4 regions of the Falsiruegeria litorea R37 genome follow, and region 1 is predicted to be linked to each of the others. Evidence: riboswitches for the same ligand, from Rfam matches in the RefSeq annotation. Region 1 holds a riboswitch; each other region holds the start of a gene.
The links. Region 1 has a riboswitch for cobalamin ahead of TRL7639_RS15100 (DUF1636 family protein). Riboswitches for the same ligand answer to the same signal wherever they lie in the genome.

Region 1 (5,132 bases):
CCAGCGTCTCGGCTGAGAACCCTTCGAACATTCAGACCCCCTATCTGGGATAAAACACCGGGATGAACATGTGGTCTTGGGTCAGACAAGTTTGAGCCTATGGGATTAACAGCCGTTTTCAATGGTTCCGGGTGACGCAGGCCCCCAAGGTGCGCAACAAAAAAGACCCAAGGCTGACCTTGGGTCTTTCATTTCAGTTGGCGCAGGACGTGCGGCCTTGCTATTCAGCCGCCTGCTGCTCCGTGCCTTGCGGGATGACCTCGTACCCCGGCTCTTCGGGCTCATCATCCAGCATTTCCGGCGGGAAGCCGGGAGCAAGAATGTCCAGGCCGGTGGCCTCTTCCAGACGTTTGATGATGTTGGGCGACAGCTCACGCTCGCCATAGCGCGCGATGCCGTCATCAAAGATGTCCACCAGCATAGGTGCGATCTCCAACGGTACATTGTTGCGTTTGGCCACCTCGTGGAACAGACCCGCGTCTTTTTTCACAAGGTCCATGGTGAAAGAGATATCGCGCGAACCGTTCAGGATCACCTGGCTTTCGGTCTCATGCACAAAAGACGTGCCTGAGCTGATCTTCATCGCCTCATAAGTGGTGTTCAGGTCCATGCCCGCCGCCTTGGCTGTCACCAGCGCCTCGCAGCAGGTGACCAGGTTCGCAGTAGCCAGATAGTTGGTGACAACTTTCAGGATCGAAGCCGAGCCCAGATCACCCGTGTGCAGGACACGGCGGCCCATGGTGGTCAGGAACGGCAAGATGCGTTCGAACGTCTCGCGATCACAGCCCGCAAAGATCGAGATGTTGCCGGTGTCGGCCCGGTGGCACCCGCCGGACACCGGGCAATCCACAGCCGCCCCGCCCCGTTCGATCACCATGGCTCCCAAACGTTTGACTTCTGCTTCATCCGTCGTGGACATCTCCATCCAGATTTTGCCTTCGGTGACCTCGGGCAGCATTTCCTGCATCACCGCGTCCGATGCTGCGGGCGACGGCAGACAGGTGATCACTGCGTCGCAATCGCGCATCAGCTGCGCCGGGCTTTCGCCCCGGCTGGCCCCACGCGCAACAAAGTCATCAACCAACGCCGCGCTCAGATCGTGCACCGTCAGATCGATGCCATTGCGCAGAAGCGAGCCCGAGAGCTTGCCGCCCACGTTGCCCAGACCGATGAAGCCAACTTTCATGATGTATCCTCCCAAACGGGCAGCATGCCCGTGTATACGATTCTGGAGCAGAGTATTCCGCGTGACATGTGCCAAGAGAAATGAATAATAATGCAGTAAATGTCTAAATTTTTTTGGTGATAAATGGACCGACTTCCCAACCCGATCTGGCTGCGCACGTTCGAGGCCGCCGCCCGGCATCTGAACTTTACCGAAACCGGACGCGAACTGGGGCTGACGCAGACTGCGGTGTCCCTGCACATCCGCTCACTTGAGGGAAATCTGGGCGCAAAACTCTTCACCCGCGCCGCGCGCCGGTTGGAGCTGACCGAGTTGGGGCAGTCTTATGCGCTGACCGTGCGCCGCGCACTGTCGGACATCTCGCTCAGCACCAATGCGCTGTTTGGCGGCGACAGTCGCCAGACCCTGACCATTCGCGCGGCCATTTCCACGGCAACCTATTGGATCGCGGCAGAGCTGCCCGCGTTCAACACGCTCTATCCCGACATCCCCGTGCGCCTTGTTTCCAATATCTGGGCCGACAGCACCAAGGTTGATGATGTCGATGTGGAAATCCGCCTGGGCTATGGCGATTGGCCCGGTCTGCGGGCCGAAAAACTGTGTGATGAAACCATCGTTCCGGTCTGTCGTGCAGATGCCCCGAAACCAAGCGTTGATGCGCTGCAATCCGGGCCATTGATCCATATCCTTGGCTACGAAGACAACTGGGCCCGGTATTTCGAGGCGCACGGCCTGCCCCCGGCTCAAAAAACGCCCCGCCATTCGGTGGATACAACGGTCGCTGCCCTGCAATTGGTCATGGGCGGTGCAGGCTATGCCACGATCCTCAGCCGGTTCGCCCGGAACGCCATCGACCAGGGCGCGCCATTGCAAATCGCGGGGCCTGCGATTCCCTTTGCGCAGTCGCACTATCTGATTCATGCAGAAGAACCGGCGACACAGTCCGCCTCAGCCCAGCTGTTCATCGCCTGGCTGCGGGATCGGCTCGATGGTAATGCCGCTGGCTGACTGCATCCGGTCGCTTTTCTCTGCCCCGCTGCTCTGGCACCTGTCCCAAGCTTGACAAGGCCTGCCCGCATGCCCCATGTCGCTTGCGTTGGTGTCTGTGCAAACAGATGAAAAGGGAATGTGTCATTCGGCGTCCAGCCGATTAAACACAGCCGCCCCCGCGACCGTGACCGGAGAGGGTGCCCAAGCCACTGGCCAATCAGGCCGGGAAGGCGGGTCGCCCGACAGAGACGCCTCTCTGACATCCGCAAGCCGGGAGACCTGCCAACACCTGAAAGACCAAACCGGACGGGGTGTTCCGGTGACGGGCTGATGGCCCGCGCATACCCCGTCCCCCGAAACCCAAGGGGGGATGAGAGAGATGAGTGATTTTGCACCAGTCGAGCTGCTGGTCTGCACTACGTGCCGCCGTGGTCTGCCCATCGAGGACGACAACCAACGACCCGGCACGCTTTTGCACAAGGCACTGGAAGAGGCAGAGCTGCCTGAAGGTGTCCAATTGAAAGCCGTCGAATGCCTGTCCAACTGCGATCAGGGTTGCTCGGTCGTGCTGCGCGGCGGGCCGTCGCGCTGGACCTTTGTCTATGAAAACCTGAACGAGGCCGACGACGTCGATGTCATCGTCGAAGGCGCCACCAAATACCACGCCACCGCCGACGGGATTGTGCCCTGGCGCGAGCGTCCCGTCCATTTCCGCAAAAACTGCGCCGCGCGCATCCCCCCGATCGGAGCCTGACCCATGTCGACCCTCGAAAAACTTCCCGTCACTGTCATCACCGGCTTCCTTGGTTCGGGCAAAACAACGCTTGTGCGTCACCTGATGCAGAACCCGCAAGGCAAGCGCCTGGCCGTGATCGTCAACGAGTTTGGCGATGTTGGCGTCGATGGCGAAATCCTGAAATCCTGCGCGATCCCGGATTGCCCTGCCGAGAACATCATGGAACTGGCCAACGGTTGCATCTGCTGCACCGTGGCCGATGACTTCATCCCGACCATCGAAGCTCTGATGGCGCTAGAGCCGCGCCCCGAGCACATCCTGATCGAAACATCCGGTCTGGCGCTACCCAAGCCGCTGCTGAAAGCCTTCGACTGGCCCGATATCCGCTCGAAAATCACCGTCGACGGTGTGATCGCTCTGGCCGATGCCGAAGCCGTCGCCGCAGGCCGTTTCGCCCCCAACGTCGAGGCGGTGGACGCGCAGCGCCTGGCCGATGACAGCCTTGATCACGAGACGCCCCTGTCCGAAGTCTTCGAAGACCAGATTTCCTGCGCGGATATCATCCTGCTGACCAAACCGGATCTGGCAGGCCCCGATGGCATCGCCAAAGCCAAAGAGATCATCGCAGCCGAAGCCCCCCGCCCGCTGCCCGTGGTCGAGGTGGCCGAGGGCGTCGTAGATGTGCGTGTTGTTCTGGGTCTGGAAGCTGCGGCCGAAGACGACATGGAAGCGCGCCCCAGCCATCACGACGGCCACCACGACCACGAGCATGATGACTTTGAAAGCATCGTGGTTGAGCTGCCCGAGCTGACCGACCCACAAGAACTGGTTGATCGGATCGAACGTCTGGCCAACGAGCTGAACATTCTGCGCGTCAAAGGCTATGCCGCCGTTGCAGGCAAACCGATGCGCCTGCTGGTGCAGGCCGTTGGCGCGCGCGTGCGTCATCAGTTCGACCGCCCCTGGAAGGCGGAAGAAAACCGTCTGGGCCGGGTCGTTGTCATTGCCGAGCATGACGACATCCAAGAGGCGCGCATCCGCGACATCCTCGCCGGTCAGTTTGAGCCGGCAGAATAAGGACCAAGACCGCCAATGCATGTCGTCTTTCGCGAAAGCCACGGTCTGGATGAGGCCGATACACCGATGGATCTGGGGCAGACGCCCGGTGATCTGGTCGTGCTGTCGTTCTCGGACAGTGATCTGGGGGCTTTTGCGGCAGGCTGGCATCGTGGCGGCGGTCCCGAGGGGCGCATGCCCTCGCTGCGGCTGGCAAACCTGGCCGCACTGAAACACCCCCTGTCCGTCGACACCTATGTCGAACAGACGCTCGAAGGGGCCAAGGGCATCCTGATCCGTCTGATCGGCGGGGTGCCTTACTGGGCTTACGGTCTGCAACAGGTGCTGGCGTTGGCCCAAGCCAAGGGGCTGGCACTGGCTGTGCTTCCCGCTGACGGGCGCGAGGACACGCGGCTGGATGAGTATTCTACCCTGCCCGTCTCGACCCTGCGCCGCCTGGCGCATCTGTGCGATACCGGTGGTGAAGTGGCAGCGCAGGCAGCCCTGGCGCAAATGGCGCTGGCAACCGGGCTTTATGCCGGTCCGGTCATGGGGTCCAAATCCCTGCCCGAATTTGGCGCGTGGTGCCCGGATCGCGGTGTCATCGACCCGGCGTCCGCGTTTGGCAGCGACAAGCCCCGCGTGTTGGTCACATTCTATCGCGCCTATCTCACATCTGCAGACACCGCCCCGGTGAAGGCCATGATCGAGGCCCTGCGCGCCCGCGGCTACGACGCATTGGGGCTCTTTGCCCCCTCCCTCAAGGCGCCAAAGGCCGCCGCGTGGTTGCGTGAACAGATGCAATCCCTGTCACCAGACGCGATCATCAACGCCACCTCCTTCTCGGGTCGCGGTGCCTCTGGCACATCTCCGCTGGATGCCGCAGATGCGCCTGTGTTCCAGGTTGCCCTGTCAACCTCGCGCCGCAAAGCCTGGGCCGAGGCCGAGCGCGGGCTCTCACCAGCAGATCTTGCCATGCATGTGGTGCTGCCCGAGGTGGATGGGCGCATCAACACCAGCGTCGTGTCCTTCAAGGAACCGGGCCGGAAAGATCCGGATCTGGAGTATTCCCGCTTTACCCACCGCCCCGATGCAGACCGGATCGAAGCAGTCATTGACCGCGTCAGCGGCTGGTTGAACCTGAGCACCAAACCCAAGGCAGAG
Region 2 (5,132 bases), on a different contig from region 1:
AGGATGCCAAGGATCATGCCGCGTGCTCCAAGGCGCCTAGTGCAAAGGCGGCGTCACGCAAGATCTCGCCATATTGGGTTCGCGGTTGCGTGATGAATGCCAGCGGGGCGCTGACCTCTTTGATCCGACCGGACATAAGAACCGCAATCTCATCCGAAAAAGCACAAGCATACCCCAGATCATGGGTGATGATCAGTGCGGCGAAGCCTTCTTCGGTCTGTAGATCGGCAATCAGGCGTGCCGTGTGTTTTTGTGTGACCGCATCAAGGGCCGACAGCGGTTCGTCAAACAGGATCAGCGGCGGCGCGGCGATCAGCGCGCAGAATGCCGACGCGTTGTGCCTGACCGATTGAGACCTCGGTGGGTTTTCTGTTCAACAGATCCTTGGACAGTTCAAGGCCATCGCACAACCGGTCCAGACGGTTCGGAGGCAGTTTAACTTTCCGCGCATTGACCGGCTCCATATCCGATTGATGCAGTGGCAACACCGGGTTGAACGCAGATCGGGGCTCCTGCATGACCAAGGCAGGATGACAGGAGCGCACTGAAGCGCCAGACCAGGTGATGGTTCCCATGCACGGCATAGCCGGGCAGACCGGGGCGTGCGACGTTGACCTGGCTGACGTGGAACACGGGGATCAGGGCCGCCTCGGACGCGATGATTTCTTGGGCTTTGTCATAAATCGCCTCGCGTTTGTCCTGTTCGAAGGTCAGGCGACCATCGGCCAAGAGCTTGTCGAGATCAGAATTCGCATAGCGACCAGCGTTCGATCCACCGTCAGATTTCAACAGCGTTTCCAGTACTGCGCCGGGATCGCCCTGCGGGGTCATAACCCAGGCCTGCAAGAACATGTCCGCATCCCCGTTGGCAATGGCATCGTTGCTGGCGCCATATTCACCGACCCGAACATTGGCTTTGACGCCGATGGCCTGCAGAAACGCTTGCGTCAGCTCGGCCGTGGGGGGCAGGGCCGCGCGCGAGGAGTAGGTGACGATGTCAATCTCAAGCGGCTCGCCATCCAGCATCCATTGGCCTCCTTCTTTGACGGCGCCAGCCTCGGCCAGCAGGGCCTCGGCCTTGGCCATGTCATAGGGCGCGGGAATGTCAGCGGCCCAGCCTTTGCCCGGGGGGAACATGGTGCCTGCGGGAACGCCACCAACACCGGACAGCACCGCGTCGACAATACCCTGAAGGTCAATCGCAACCGACACGGCCTGGCGGACAAGCGGGTTTGCCATCGGGCCGCTGGCCGCATTCACGGTGTAGAAATACAGACGCGCGGTCGGGGCGGAAAAGCCAAGCGCACCGGTTTCCTTGATCCGGTCGAAGTCGGTTTCGGGATAGTTGATCACCATGTCCACTTCACCAGCCTCAAAAGCCAATGCGGCAGAGGCCGGATCCCCCGCGACAACGACGCGAACCTCTTCCAGGCGGGGGGTGCCCAGACGATAGACGGCGTTGGCTTCGGCACGGTAAAGCTGCTCGGGGATCGCTTCGCGGAACACAAACGGACCGGTTGCGTTGATCGGATAGGCGTCAGAGGCCGCGCCGATGATGGCGATTGCGGGTTCTGACAGGGTCCAGGGGAAGGCGGCGTTGGGGCTGTTGGTCTCAAACACCACCACAGCGTCGCCATCTGCCGACATGCCTGCCAGATCCAGCAGTTTGTCCACGCGTTTGTTGTGTCCTGTGTGACCCTCTTGCGAGATCGCGGAAATCGCGTCGATCACCGCCTGGGCCGTCACGGGCGCGCCATCGTGGAAGGTCACCCCGTCGCGCAGGGTCACGCGCCAGGTGGTGGGCGAGGCTTGTTCGATCCCGGCCGCGAGGCGGGGGTACAGGTTCAGATCATAGTCGATGCCCATCAACGTCTCGGTCACGCCGGTCTGGTTCGACATCCAGCCATTGTAGCCTGCGCGCGGGTCGGGAACTTCGGCATTTGGGCCAAATCCGGTTGAAATTGGCAAGCTTCCTTGTTGCGCTGAGCTGGGTAGTGCGGGCGCAAGTGCCACGAGGGCTGCAAGCGCGAAACGAGAGGCTAGGGACATGTTGAAATTCCTTCTGAATGGCAAGCAATTCCGCTTTCTTGTGCTGGGACTCACCGCGACGAGGAATTAAAATGATATGTTATTGCATAACAATAAGCCGTGTGAGACATTCTTGCAAAGCGGCTTTAAAATCGGTGTAACCACCTAATTTTAAATCTAAATTTCATCCTGTATCCCCCCGGCGAGTCCAGCCGTTCTGTTGGGTGTATTCAAAGGAAGGTGCTCTCTGCAGACGTTGAAAATGTCACCTCTACGGATTGACCGTTGCCCTGAGCGCGCCCCGCACCCGAACAGGATGAACACCTCGGCAGGCCTCCTGGCTCGCAGATCTAGGCTGGGCCGGGCCTTCCCAGTGCTTTGATCACTCCAGTGGCAAATCCGGCTTAGTTCATCGCTTACTGTTGCGGGGGGCAGCCGCAGGTTTGACCGAACGGGTCGCACTGCGTTCCCTTTTCATCGAACGCCGAAGCGCTCGAACCGAAGCAGATGCGTCACTAAATACCCATGCGAAAGGGCCAAGTCGCGAGTGGGTTCAACCGAAGGTTAAAACTCGGCGACCTTGCCCCAGGAAGACGCACGCAAGCGCGACAAGCGGAACTGCGTGGGATCAACAATCGGCGTGGCGCCGGTAAGCAAATCAGCAACCAGATGGTCTGCTGCGGGACCAATGCCAAACCCATGACCGCTAAAGCCCGCTGCCAACAGGAAACCGGGTAGGGTGTCTGACAGGTCAATCACGGATACGCCATCTGGGGTGCTGTCGATGAACCCGGCCCAACTGGTCAGGACTTTGGCACCTTGCAAAGCGGGCAGCAGGGTTTGACTGCGCTCTAGGGTGGTTTTTACAATGGAGGCATTGGGTTTCGGGTCCAGAATGCGGTGCCGTTCCATCGGTGTGGGGCGATCCAGGGCCCATCGGCTGCGCATCTCCTGCGGAGCAGGCATGGACCGCTACCCCAGACCTTGGCTGAACACGGCCATTCTGTCAGGGGCGGCCGGGATTGTTCCGCGCTCCATCACGGGGGATTGGTTCGTCATGAACAGGCCCGCATCCGCCAGCCAAGGGGTAAGGTCGACGTTGCGAACGATGTCGAGGCGCACAAATTGCCCGACCAACCCCTTCAGGTGGTGCGCGATCAAGGTTTTAGTGTCTTGTACGTCTTGTGCCACCACTGGCCCGATCACATACCCCCGGCCAAAGCGACGACACCCGGCAAAGCCGGTAACGTCGCTCCTGCTTCGCATCACGGCCAGTTCACCATTCTCGGCAAGCCATTCAATCAATGCCGACCTGTCGCCGCCATAGCTTTGGCTTTCCAATCGGCGAATGCTGTCCAGATCCCTGGGTTGCGCGTCCTGGGCGCCGATGGCCTCTGGCGCAGCTGTAAGGGTTCCTTGATGTTGGACCAGTCGCGCTACGTCCTGAAACCCAAGCTTTTCATACAAAGGTCGGCCCGAACGGGTCGAGACCAGCCTGATGTTGCGATCTGTTGCTCCCAGAAGTGAGGTCATCAAGGCGCGCCCCAATCCCCGACCTCGGGCGTCCGGGGATGCGATCACCATATGGATGCTGGCCAGGTCAGGGCCGAAATCAGAACGCAACGCCGTCCCGGCAACCTGACCATTCCGTTTGGCGACAACCCCGGTTGAAAAGGCCAGCAGCATTTTCCAGTCGGATTGCCTGTGGGGCCATCCAATGGCTTCCGAAAGAGCTGTAGCGGAAAGCAGGTGGCCTTCTTGAAAATGCATGAGTTCGAAATCGGCCATGATCTGTATTCTTTCGATATGTCCCTTTTGGGTCGATCCATTTTCCACCTGGGACAAGAGATGAAACAAGTTTCGTGATGGAAGCGCTAAGTGTTTCCTTTGGCCGAGGTGGACCCGGTAATTCTGATGGTGCTCTGCTTCGGCAGCAAGAACCACGAACGATTTAGGCTCGGGTTTGCCCCATGGTTCCGGCAAGGCAATTGCGACAGAAAACGGAGGCCGGGTTTTTGATGGCGCAGGGTACGCTTTCCATTGTTCAGGAATGGCATGTTCCTGGAATTCGGCCTTCACGGGTTCAAGCAACCGGTGATGGAAAGAGGTTCGCGCCTCGAATATGTCCAAGCGTGGCGCGCGCAGCTGCACAGGGTTGCGCGAGGATGGAAAGGTCTTGAAGGGTCTTGATTTTCTGTTATTGAATCAACGGTTTAGATCCTGTTTCGCCGCGTTGTCCAAAGAACACATTCGGACAATTCCGTGTGCAGTTGGGGATGGCGTATCACCATAGCTGACCGCCATTGGCCTGCTGTCTTGGTCTACAGCAGAGGACCCGCATCTGACGGCACCAACGTTACCTGTGGTGCTTTGCGTTGGTTCGACGCAAATGCAGCCTGCGATCAGGACAGTTTAGCCATCAACGTTTGGATAGATAAAACCGTTCACCGGGTAGAACCTGCCGTACCGACCCGGTTGGCTTTCGACTCGCACCAATGTCCAGTCATTATGCTTGGACACGTCTTTGACGCCCATTTTCAACGACACTCGGTTGCGATTCCAGTTGGCATGGTTCACGATAATCTCTCGGTCCGAGACAATTTCGGATACGACAGCCACATGGCCCAAGGGCATCCCGCGGGTTCCGCGAAACGACATCACCGAACCAACATGGGGTTCCGACCCACGTTCATAGGTGTTGCGCGCCTTCGCCCACCAGGTTTTTGCATTGCCGCGAATTTCAATCCCGCTGAGGGTTCGAGCGTAAGGTACGCACCACACCCTTTGCCCCTTGGCATGCTTTTGCTCGACCTCAAGCAGGGCCATCGACTGACGTTCCGGGTCAAGTGTCAGATAGGTGGGACCTTGCGAGCAGGCAGAAACAAGGCTGAAAAGCCCGACTGCAGCCACCGCTCGGGTTCTGCGGGATAGCCTCCCAATTACGTCTGTTTTGTCGCTTTTGGTTTGCAAGAAGTATCTCTACCGGTTTGAACGCTCACGGGGTTTTAAGGTGAAGCGGCCCGCTTTGAAAAGAGATTTGCGGACGCTTTGGCGAAAATTCGCCAGTTTCCCAAGCCGCGGTTGACCGCAGATCCAAGATGTCG
Region 3 (5,132 bases), on a different contig from region 1:
AACGGGTTCTTTTGCCTCGTGCTAACCAGTCAACTGGCACCTTTGCCGTCGGCGATTGGGTCGCGGCAAGCTCCGATGGCTTGATCGACCAAACCCTGGACCGCAAAACACTGATGTCACGTCGGGCAGCAGGCAGCGGCGTGCATGCGCAGTTGATCGCGGCCAACGTCGATGTCTTGTTCATCACCAGTTCCTGCAATGCCGATTTCAACGTCGCGCGATTGGAGCGATTTCTGGCGCTGGCACATCAGGCCGGGTGTTACCCGGTTGTCGTACTGACCAAAGCCGACACCTGCGACAATCCGCAAAGCTATGTCCGCAAAGCCGAGCGGCTTGAGGCATTTCTGACAGTCCTTGCCGTGAACGCTCATGACAGCAGGGACATAAGTCAGCTGATGGCCTGGTGTCCGCACGGTCAGACCGGGGCCCTCGTCGGATCTTCCGGTGTGGGAAAAACCACGCTGACCAACGGGTTGACGCAAGCTCGGGACGCCACGGCTGGCATACGCGAAGACGACGCCAAGGGGCGGCACACAACCACATCCCGCGCCCTGCGTCACATGACCAACGGCGGGTGGCTGATCGACACACCGGGCATGCGGGCCTTGCGAATGCTTGATTCCCCGGACGGCATTGATGAGGTCTTTGCCGATCTTGTCGAGCTATCCCGTGACTGCCGCTTTTCGGATTGCGCGCATAGTTCCGAGCCCGGTTGCGCCATACGGGGCGCGATAGAGGCCGGAACTCTTGATCCAGATCGCCTGCGTCGCTGGCAAAAGCTGCTGCGTGAGGATCGGATGAACTCGGAAACCGTGGCCGAGGCGCGGGCGCGCGACAAAGCCTTTGGCAAGATGGTCCGTTCAGTGATGAAGGACAAGAAAGGCCGCAAGGGCCTGTAACCCATGCCGGGCGCCCCTAACTTGGGGTGCCCGGCGTTACAGGGCTGGCACCAGGTCGGGCCACAACGTCCGACTTCGACGCGCAAACGCCCCAAGATGGCCGACCTCTTTCAACCCATAATCCGAAGGCGTCAGGGTCTTTTTTTCGACCCCTGCCCCATAAAGCTCGGACAGTTTCCACACGCATTTGGGCGGAATGGTGTCGTCGTCGTTGAGGGCAATCATCGTCACCGGTGCCCTGCTGCGACCCCAATCAGGCGCTGGAATGGTTAGCCCGGCCTCGGGCAGATAGCTGCGGGGCGACGTGCACCATTTCCGCCATTGCCAATACACCTGCGGCGGCAAATCGGCTCCGAACCCCGTAATCTTGCCCGGCAGATAGCCGAGCACTTTCACCAGAAACGGCACATGCCCAAACCAAAAGAGCCGCGCCAGCCCCTGATACGGCCAATCGTGATCCGTGTGATGCACAAGCCCCGAGCACACGCCAATCATGCGATCCACATCCTCGATCCCGTCCTGTGACGGCATCAGCATCCCGCCCACGGAATGACCGATGACCCACAGCGGAACATCGGGAAACCGCCGCTTCATCTCGAACCGCGCTGCGGGCATGTCGATCAGGGCCCAATCGGACATGGTCACGGGCGAATCTTTCAATCGCCCCTTCAACGACGTGCCAAAATCTCGGTAGTCATAGGTCAGACACGCCATGCCGCGCGCTTCGACAAGCCACCGCGCAAAGTGTCGGTAATAGTCGCGCGGAACACCAGTGGCACCATTTAGAACCACTGCTGCCAGCGGCTTGCCAGCAGGCCGATACAGAACCGCCGACAATTCGGCCGGACCTGCGGGAAAGTGAAACTCCTCGACTTCGACAACAGTTTGATTGTCCAGCATCGTGCATCCTCTGACATAGCTCCGGCCACTAGACCGATCAGTCTAAACACATCACTGGACCATTCGGTCTAGTGGTGTCAATATCACGCGAACATGACCGAACGTCCGCTTCCAACCAAAGACCGCCTGATCCGCGCCGCTGCCGACCTGTTCCGGCGTAGGGGCTATCATGGGGTTGGATTGTCAGAGCTTTTGAGTGCAGCAGACGCACCCAAAGGCTCGCTCTATCATCACTTTCCCAACGGCAAATCCGATCTCGCCGTGGCCGCGGCCACCTGGGCCTCGGACGAGATGTTGCGCCTTATCGCAGCCTCTTTCGAACCGGCAGAGGATTTTCCCTCTGGTACACAAACCTTGTGCCATAAGGCAGCAAAGCTCTTTGACAATTCAGGCCAGTGGGACGGTTGCCCGATCTCAGCGACACTGTTTGAAGGGCCAGACAACACAGGTTTTCGCCAGCACGCGCACCACCTTTACGAGGGCTGGATTACCGAAGTAACCCACCACGCTGCACGCCTGGGTGAGGCGCATCCCCGCGACACCGCCGACACGCTGTTCATTCTTTTACAAGGCGGCTGGCAATTGGCGCGTGCCCGACAAAGCTCGGATGAGTTGCGCAAACTACCCGATCGGCTGTTTGCGACCAAAACCGATTGACGCCAACCCCATCCAACCGCTAGCCATCTCATGATGGTTCCCGCGCCGCGAATCCGCGACCGGGATGAAAAGGGAACACGGTGCGGCCCAATCTGAGGCCAAGTCCGCGACTGCCCCCGCAACTGTAAGCGGAGAGCGACGCCGAAACACCACTGACCGCAAGGTCGGGAAGGTCGGCCAAGCGATGACCCGCAAGTCAGGAGACCTGCCATCGAAACTGAAACTCGAACCTGGGCGGGGCGTCCGGGCCGAATCGATGGCACCCAAGCCACCTTTTCCGGTCACATTCCCCTTTCCCTGCGCGGAGGGCGCAACATGATCTGGAAGACCAACACTCACCTGTTTTCAGCGACCGTGTGTCAGCACACCGGCAAAACCTGCCCTGCGGTGCAACGCATGGCCGAGAAGCTGTCGCAAGCCATGGTAGCGTCAAAGCCCATGACATCCGACGATTTCGAGATCGAAGGAAACAGCGTCCTAAAGCATTGCCCGATGGAATGTCCGGCCCGGTTCACTGCCAGCCATGATCGCATACGCATCTTCTGCGGTGTGACCCCCGAGGCAGAAACAGAGGATTTGAACCGATTTGCAGACGCGTTGTTTGATCCACAACCGCGGCCTATGCCTGCCGGGACATTCGAGCGTCCCTGCGCCCTTGCCGAGGCGGTGCCCACCAACATCGAGACCCAAACTGTGCACCACGCCGTTCTCTGACGGAGGGACATTGGCGGCCTCGGGGTGCTCCCGCCCGTCATTGGCGTTCCTGACGGAACGCCGCCTCCCGTTGGGCCGAGCCTCGCTTCGCTCGGCGGGTTGCGCTTGGTTCGACCCGCCTACCTAGATTACCGTATACAGCGCGTTTTGGCCGGTTGGGCGCAAGTGCCATCTGCGAAGCTGAAAACGCCACAGGCGCGAGTGTACCCTGGCCCTATGACGGCCACAACAAAGCTTAGGGTCAGGACCCTAGTCAAGCACACGCAAAATGCGACCGGTCGAGGCCCATTGCATCTGCTCATCCGTCTCGACGGCACAGGGGCGTACGGCCCGCAAACGTTTCTGCGCCTCACGCGGGTTCTCCCCGCATTCGACCATAAGGCGCAGAGCAATCATGCCGGAGCGCCCACACCCTCCTTTGCAGTGCACCAGAACACGCCCGCCCCCGGACAAGGCTTGCCGCGCCGAGGCGCTCACATCTGACCATTGTTCCAGAAACACCTCACCCGGAACGCCGAAGTCCTCGATCGGCAAGTGCACCCAGCGACAAGCCCGCCCCTGGATGTCCGCACCAAACATGCTGGCGCCATGCTGTAACATCTCGACCTCGGTGGTCATGGACAGCACCAGCCCCGGCGCCCAGGACGCAATCAGGTCCAGATCTGTTTCGTAGTCGCCATACCGTCCTGGCAACGGGGAAATCGCCAGGGTGCCGCCGCCGACCTGCAACGCATAAATCACCATTTCCGACATGACTTCCCCCAAGGAATTCAAAAGGCTCAAACATTCAGCCAACTGATGTAATTCCAAAAGTTGTACAGCGCCCCCGGCCAAATCCAAACGAAATTCGCGCGTCGCAACTGTGGACGCCGGTGGCTGCGGCAACTACGCTACGGCTTCATGACGAATCCGGCAGAGCAGAAATGACCGACACAGCCCCGACCCCCTATCAGGTTCTGGCCCGCAAATACCGACCCGAGACCTTTGCCGATCTTGTCGGACAAGACGCCATGGTGCGGACCCTGAAAAACGCGTTCGAGGCGGACAGGATCGCGCAGGCGTTTGTCATGACCGGCATTCGCGGCACCGGCAAAACCACCACCGCGCGGATCATCGCCAAGGGCATGAACTGCATTGGGCCGGATGGTCAAGGGCAACCCACAACCGAGCCTTGCGGCCAGTGCGAACACTGCGTGGCCATCATGGAAGGCCGCCATGTCGACGTCATGGAGATGGACGCTGCCAGCCGCACTGGCGTGGGCGACATTCGTGAAATCATCGACTCGGTCCGCTATCGCGCCGCCTCGGCCCGCTACAAGATCTACATCATCGACGAAGTTCACATGCTGTCGACAAGCGCCTTCAACGCGCTGCTGAAAACGCTCGAAGAGCCGCCCGCGCATGTGAAGTTCATCTTTGCCACCACCGAGATCCGCAAGGTGCCGGTGACGGTACTGTCGCGCTGCCAACGTTTTGACCTGCGCCGGATCGAGCCCGAGGACATGATCGCGCTCATGCGCAAGATCGCTGTGTCTGAGAGTGCAGAGATCACCGATGACGCGCTTGCCCTGATCACCCGCGCGGCTGAGGGTTCGGCACGGGATGCAACTTCGCTGCTGGATCAGGCCATCAGCCACGGTGCGGGCGAAACCACCGCCGATCAGGTCCGCGCCATGCTGGGCCTCGCCGATCGGGGCCGGGTTCTGGACCTTATGGACATGATCCTGCGGGGTGATGCCGCCGGAGCTCTGACTGAGCTCAGCGCGCAATATGCCGAAGGCGCCGACCCGCTGGCGGTCCTGCGCGATCTGGCCGAAATCACGCATTGGGTTTCGGTGGTGAAAATCACACCAGACGCCGCCGAAGACCCCACCATCTCTCCCGACGAGCGCACTCGCGGCGCACAGATGGCCGAGGCGTTGCCGATGCGCGTGCTGACCCGAATGTGGCAGATGCTGCTCA
Region 4 (5,132 bases), on a different contig from region 1:
GTCGGTTTGGGACATGACGGGGTGTTCCTGCAGAAACTTGAACGTATCCTCGGCGCCGTTGCCGGTTTGATAATCAAGCAACACCAGAAACTCGGGGTTCGCCGCTGCAACCGTCTCCCACGAGGTCCGACCCCAGCTGGTGTCCATGTCGTGGGTCACGTTTTCACCGCCCGCAGCTGCGATCATCGCATCCGGGATGGCAAACTTGCCGGCGGTGAACGGCGCATCGGCAGGACCATCCAGCAGGAAGACACGCGGCTTTGCCAGATCAGCGGTCTTGGCTTCGATTGCTGCCAGCTCATCCTTCCAGCCGGTCACCAGGGCTTCGGCCTTCTCGGATACCTGCATGACTTTCCCCAGACGAAGCACGTCGTTGAACAGCAAGTCCATGCTGGCTGCGGGGCGGTTTTGGTCCAGATGCACGCAGCTCTCAGACAGAATCATCGTCTTGATACCAAAGGGTTTCAGCGTGTCCGGCGTCACGTCACCGCCCGGCTTCATGCCATAGTACCAACCCGCAAAGAACAGATCCGGCTCAGCCGCGACCAGGTTTTCGACCGTGGGATACTTTGGCGCCAGTTCGGGAATGTCACCGCGCAGGTCGTCAAACTCGGGGCTAGTCTTGTACCAGCCGGTGATGCCGGTCAGGCCAACGATCTTGTCCTGCAGATCCAGGGCAAAGGCCATGTCGGTCATGTTCATGTCATGCACGATCAGCCGCTCGGGGGCAGTTTCAAAGGACAACGGTTCGCCGCAGTTGTCGACGGTGATCCCCTGTGCAGAGGCCCCGCCCGCCATGGCTGTGATCAGCGCCACGGACCAGATGTGTTTCATTCCCAAAGACTCCATAGTTCAGGTTGTACGTGTGGTTTTGCGAATGTCCAACGCCGGTATCATCCGGCCTTCGTGCTGAAAGCGCAGGTAATCGACGCCAAAGGTGTCGCGGACATGATTGGGTGTGAGTACCGCATCCACCGGCCCAAAGTGGGTGAGGCGCGTGGATTTCATCAATGCAACATGGGTGGCAAATTCGGGGATCATGACCAGATCATGCACGATCATCACGACTGTGATCCCCAGCCCGGCCACAAGCGAAAGCATCCGCCCCTTGGCGTCCGGGTCCAGATGGTTGGTTGGCTCGTCCAGAAACAACAACGAGGGCCGCTGCGCCAGCGCGCGTGCGATATGCGCCCGCTGACGCTCGCCGCCAGACAGCATCGACATCTTCTTGGCGGCCAGTTGGTCCAGCCCTGTTGTCATCACAATGCGGTTCAGTTCATCCGCGTTCTCCCGGGCCGAGCGGTCCGAGCGGATGGGGATCTGTCCCAAGGCCACGTAATCTCGCAGCGACAGCCGTCCGTCCGGCAATTCCTGCTGGCTGACGACCGCAATCATGCGGGCGCGTTCGACCGCGGGCATCTGTTTCAGGCTGTGTCCCTTGATCAGGACATCCCCCAAAGCCAGATCCGCCGCGCCGCAAAGCAGGTTCAAGAGCGTGGTTTTCCCCGCGCCGTTTGGGCCTGCGATCGCCAGAATCGCGCCTTGCTCCAAGTCGAACGAGGTGCTTTGCAACAAGGCGTCACCGTTCAGGGCATAGTATTCAAGATGACGCGCACTGAGAAAAGAGTGGCGGGTCATGGCCGATCCTCGGATGTGGCCCACGACGCGCGGCGCAATGCAGCCGGGGCTGTCACCCCAAGCAAATTGCAGCGTTTCAAGACGCTGCTTGATCGAATCCAGCGCGCGGTTTGGATCTGGCGAAATGGATCAGTTGATTTCAGCATTGCCCGCTCCGCTTGATGTCAAGCGCGGACAGTAGGTGCCGTTCATGTAAACACGCAACAAACGTGCCATCAAAGCCTCCTTCCAGGACGCCCCGTCCCGGGTTGGTTGAACATAAGATGGCAGGTCTCCTGACTTGCGGGTCGATGCTTGGCCATCCTTCCCGACCGTTTGGGTCAGTGGGTCACTGGCGTCGCTCTGCGCTTACAGTTGCGGGGGCAGTCACGGATTTGGCGCCGAAGGTTGGGCCGCACCGTATTCCCTTTTCATCCCTGGGATAACCTCCAGGAAACCATCGCGCTGTTGAGTGCCCGACTTTGATGGATGTGTCAACAAGCGACAATGTGTGATGGTCCGTCTGATGCCCAAAAGGGCCGCAGACACTGGCGTCAGTCGCGGGCTATCCGATTTGGAATTCTATCTGAAGGAAGATGGCTGGGGTGGTAGGAATTCCAGCCCGATGATCCCTTTCTTCGACTTACCCCGCCAGAGAGCCAAAGTGGGGCATTCCTGGGGGCCTTTTGGGAGTCTGGATACCCTTGGGTAGGTGCTCTGGGAGGGGGGACTGTAGGGGCCACAGAGAGGGCCTCCGGGTGGGTCCTGGAGAGGGTTCTCAGTGGTGGGTTTCTGTGGGGAGGTTCTTACTGGGAATAAGCAGAGATCCCCGGTAAGAGGTCCTGAGAGTGACTAACCAGATTAAGAACCCTTGGCATTCCAGACCCTTAGATGTGCACAGGTGGTCAGATCATCCCGAGGTTAGGGAACTGGTGGATAGGATCTGGGAGGGGTTCCTTGGGGAAAAGATCGCTGAAAGAGGACCTGGCCCGAAACCCAGGATGGGGTTTAGGAAGCAACTCAGGGTAGTGATCCTGGACCTGTACGTGGCTTGGTTGGATGATCCGGAGACGACTTGAACTCAAAGCAATCGCCCACGTCAGCTTCGCGCAGGAAGCGGGCTTTGCAAAGTCGCGAGACAAGGGTGTTTTGAACACTTTGCACAAGAATGGGCGTTCAAAGCTCATCGTCCCATGACGCGCATACTCGACCATCGTTGAAATTGGTCACTGTTAGAGATTGTGTTGACAACGGCTGGCCTGAAATTTTGCCAGATATCGCTTTCAACATTTCGGGCTCAATCTTTACGGACGATACGTCGTTCGGCCAGCCCCAGTCGATTTTTGTTTCCAGCTTCGAGGCCTGCATTTCTCCATTCTCATCCCAAGAGGACAACTCAATCGAGGCACCACATCCAGAAACGCATCTCGCTAAGTCATCATCAGGGCTGACTTTGCGGCCCTCAACAACTAGCGGGTTCCTCATTCCAAGGATGATGTGTTTAATGCTCTGAGGAGAAGCCTCTAGTGTGAAAACTTCGGACGGATGAGAGAGTGAAACCTTCGGTGCAACCGGCGTCGAAATCGGCGTTGGAGTATTGCCTGTCAGTCTCACCCATTCACTTGCAGTATGCGCAGCAGAAGAGAGCAACTTCACAATGCGAACTTCTTCTTCATAGTTCCAACAATGTTGTTTCATCAGAAAAATATGCCTAATAGCCGCTGCTATGTCTGGCACTTCAAGCTCGTCCATACCCAATTGAACCCACTGTGCAGCCGCACGGCCGGATTGTTCAACATCAGAAAATTCATACTGAGATTCTGTGAATGTACTCCCTGATTGGGCGTCAATCACGGTGTCTCTTTGATCTGAAAATAACAGATCTCCGTCATCATATCCTATCACAAAGCCAGTATGGTTCTCCCCGTAGTGGCTCCACATTAACGGATTGAGATGATTGCGGGTCATGCAAAGTATGCCAACGCTGTCAAGCAAGGGCTCAAGCCACGTCGGGGATAGCCCGTTTTGGTGTAACCAAAGGCGACCCTCCATTGGATCGTTGAATTTTGTGGGCTTACTAAAACCAAGAGAGTTCTTACTAATTGCTGCAAGGCCAGCACTAAATCCGTAATATTTGTAGAGAAGACCCATATTACCACCTTTGACTAGAATTAATTCGATTCCATGTGAGCCAATGTCATGAAAACTTAACTTACCAAAGTACAAGGAACATTTGTTGATGCATGGGCTTAAGGCAAGGGCCGCTTTGGGCTGCCTCCCGGCTGACAGATTTCACGACTTCGCAAGAATCCGGAGGTAATTGGACTTGTTCAGTTTTCCGCCTAGATTTGCGCGCAATAATAGGCTGACAAAACGTGAAAGGTTAGACGCTTCTCGACTGCATCAACTTATATCTCCAGACCTCAAATGAAGCACGGGGCCGATCATGGCGGCCCCGTGCTTCAAATTTTGCTGACGATGTAAGTCGGGTGTACCTTCAGCGAGATTACTTCATCTCAACACTATGATCATTGTCGCGGTTATCACGCCACTCTCTGGCACGTTCGAAGTCGGCTTGTGACGCTTCGGATGTTTGCTCGTAGTCCTTGAGGGTCTGCGCAAATGAACTTGAGAAATCGAACTGCGGGGCCTGTTCTCGATTCTGCATGGTCTCTCCCTGTCAAGATATTGTGGACAGTGTTGCACACGTACACTAGCGTGTCACGCGGTCATTGAGGTTGAATATATGGAAAAAGTAATAGACGCGGAATTGGTAGTCGGTCTTGTGGGACGTTTGGGCGCAGACATGCCTACGGTCATACAGCGCATTCAAGATACGCTGCACAGTCTTCACTACAAACACCACCACATCAAGTTGACGGACTTTGTGAAGGAACCCAAATTTCACTTCGAACTGGTCGAAGCACCCGTCGAAAAACGATACGAAACATACATCAGCGCATGCAATGAAGTGCGAAGTCGCACCGACCGGGACGACTTTTTCGTGTCGTATGCAGTCGAAAGAATTCGAGCCATCAGGCGCGAGAAAAACACGGAGGGCAATGCTGCGCTACCGTTGAGGCGGACTGCTTATATTATTGACCAGATCAAACGCCCTGAGGAAGTCGCGGCGCTTCGCTCCATTTACGGCCAGCAATTCATTCTAATTTCGTGCCACTCTCCAAGTGATTTTGTTAAGCAGACATTGGCTCAGAAGATTGCGGATGGGCATTCTGACAGCCCAAAGTCGGACAGATGGCAGGCAGCAGCCATGGAGCTCGTAGCTAGAGATGGCGACGAATCTTCAGTGCCCCACGGCCAACGTGTCAGTGATGTATTCCCACTAGCCGATCTAGTGGTCGACACCTCGGACGGTGACCAACTTGAAAAGCTTTTGAAGCGCTTTTTCTTTGTACTGTTTGGAAACTTTGTGATTTCGCCAACGAAAGGCGAGTTTTTCCTAAACTTAGCCTATCAGACTTCGCTGACCTCATGCGATACGGCTCGGCAAGTCG

Region 2: it holds a riboswitch for cobalamin, as region 1 does, so the genes downstream of both, TRL7639_RS13300 (ABC transporter substrate-binding protein) here and TRL7639_RS15100 (DUF1636 family protein) in region 1, are expected to answer to the same signal.
Region 3: it holds a riboswitch for cobalamin, as region 1 does, so the genes downstream of both, TRL7639_RS01330 (hypothetical protein) here and TRL7639_RS15100 (DUF1636 family protein) in region 1, are expected to answer to the same signal.
Region 4: it holds a riboswitch for cobalamin, as region 1 does, so the genes downstream of both, TRL7639_RS05000 (ABC transporter ATP-binding protein) here and TRL7639_RS15100 (DUF1636 family protein) in region 1, are expected to answer to the same signal.

Annotation. Positions count from the first base shown of each region.
Region 1 covers NZ_FWFO01000002.1:312,284-317,415, reverse strand. The annotation lists gene TRL7639_RS15115 (cytochrome ubiquinol oxidase subunit I) at 1-31, opposite strand, end outside; gene TRL7639_RS15110 (NAD(P)-dependent oxidoreductase) at 221-1,186, opposite strand; gene TRL7639_RS15105 (LysR substrate-binding domain-containing protein) at 1,310-2,194, shown strand; cobalamin riboswitch at 2,267-2,477, shown strand; gene TRL7639_RS15100 (DUF1636 family protein) at 2,556-2,930, shown strand; gene cobW (cobalamin biosynthesis protein CobW) at 2,934-3,989, shown strand; gene cobN (cobaltochelatase subunit CobN) at 4,005-5,132, shown strand, end outside.
Region 2 covers NZ_FWFO01000001.1:2,730,115-2,735,246, reverse strand. The annotation lists gene TRL7639_RS23470 (hypothetical protein) at 14-136, opposite strand; gene TRL7639_RS23115 (hypothetical protein) at 285-464, opposite strand; gene TRL7639_RS13300 (ABC transporter substrate-binding protein) at 436-2,049, opposite strand; cobalamin riboswitch at 2,339-2,546, opposite strand; gene TRL7639_RS13295 (NAD(P)/FAD-dependent oxidoreductase) at 2,593-2,994, opposite strand; gene TRL7639_RS13290 (GNAT family N-acetyltransferase) at 3,001-3,816, opposite strand; gene TRL7639_RS13285 (CHAP domain-containing protein) at 4,441-4,854, opposite strand.
Region 3 covers NZ_FWFO01000001.1:264,354-269,485, reverse strand. The annotation lists gene rsgA (ribosome small subunit-dependent GTPase A) at 1-899, shown strand, start outside; gene TRL7639_RS01340 (alpha/beta hydrolase family protein) at 936-1,799, opposite strand; gene TRL7639_RS01335 (TetR/AcrR family transcriptional regulator) at 1,893-2,456, shown strand; cobalamin riboswitch at 2,474-2,683, shown strand; gene TRL7639_RS01330 (hypothetical protein) at 2,772-3,170, shown strand; gene TRL7639_RS01325 (protein-tyrosine phosphatase family protein) at 3,420-3,923, opposite strand; gene TRL7639_RS01320 (DNA polymerase III subunit gamma/tau) at 4,043-5,132, shown strand, end outside.
Region 4 covers NZ_FWFO01000001.1:1,006,593-1,011,724, forward strand. The annotation lists gene TRL7639_RS04995 (ABC transporter substrate-binding protein) at 1-834, opposite strand, end outside; gene TRL7639_RS05000 (ABC transporter ATP-binding protein) at 853-1,638, opposite strand; cobalamin riboswitch at 1,887-2,094, opposite strand; gene TRL7639_RS05015 (DUF2971 domain-containing protein) at 2,794-3,843, opposite strand; gene TRL7639_RS23020 (hypothetical protein) at 4,124-4,285, opposite strand; gene TRL7639_RS05020 (hypothetical protein) at 4,364-5,132, shown strand, end outside.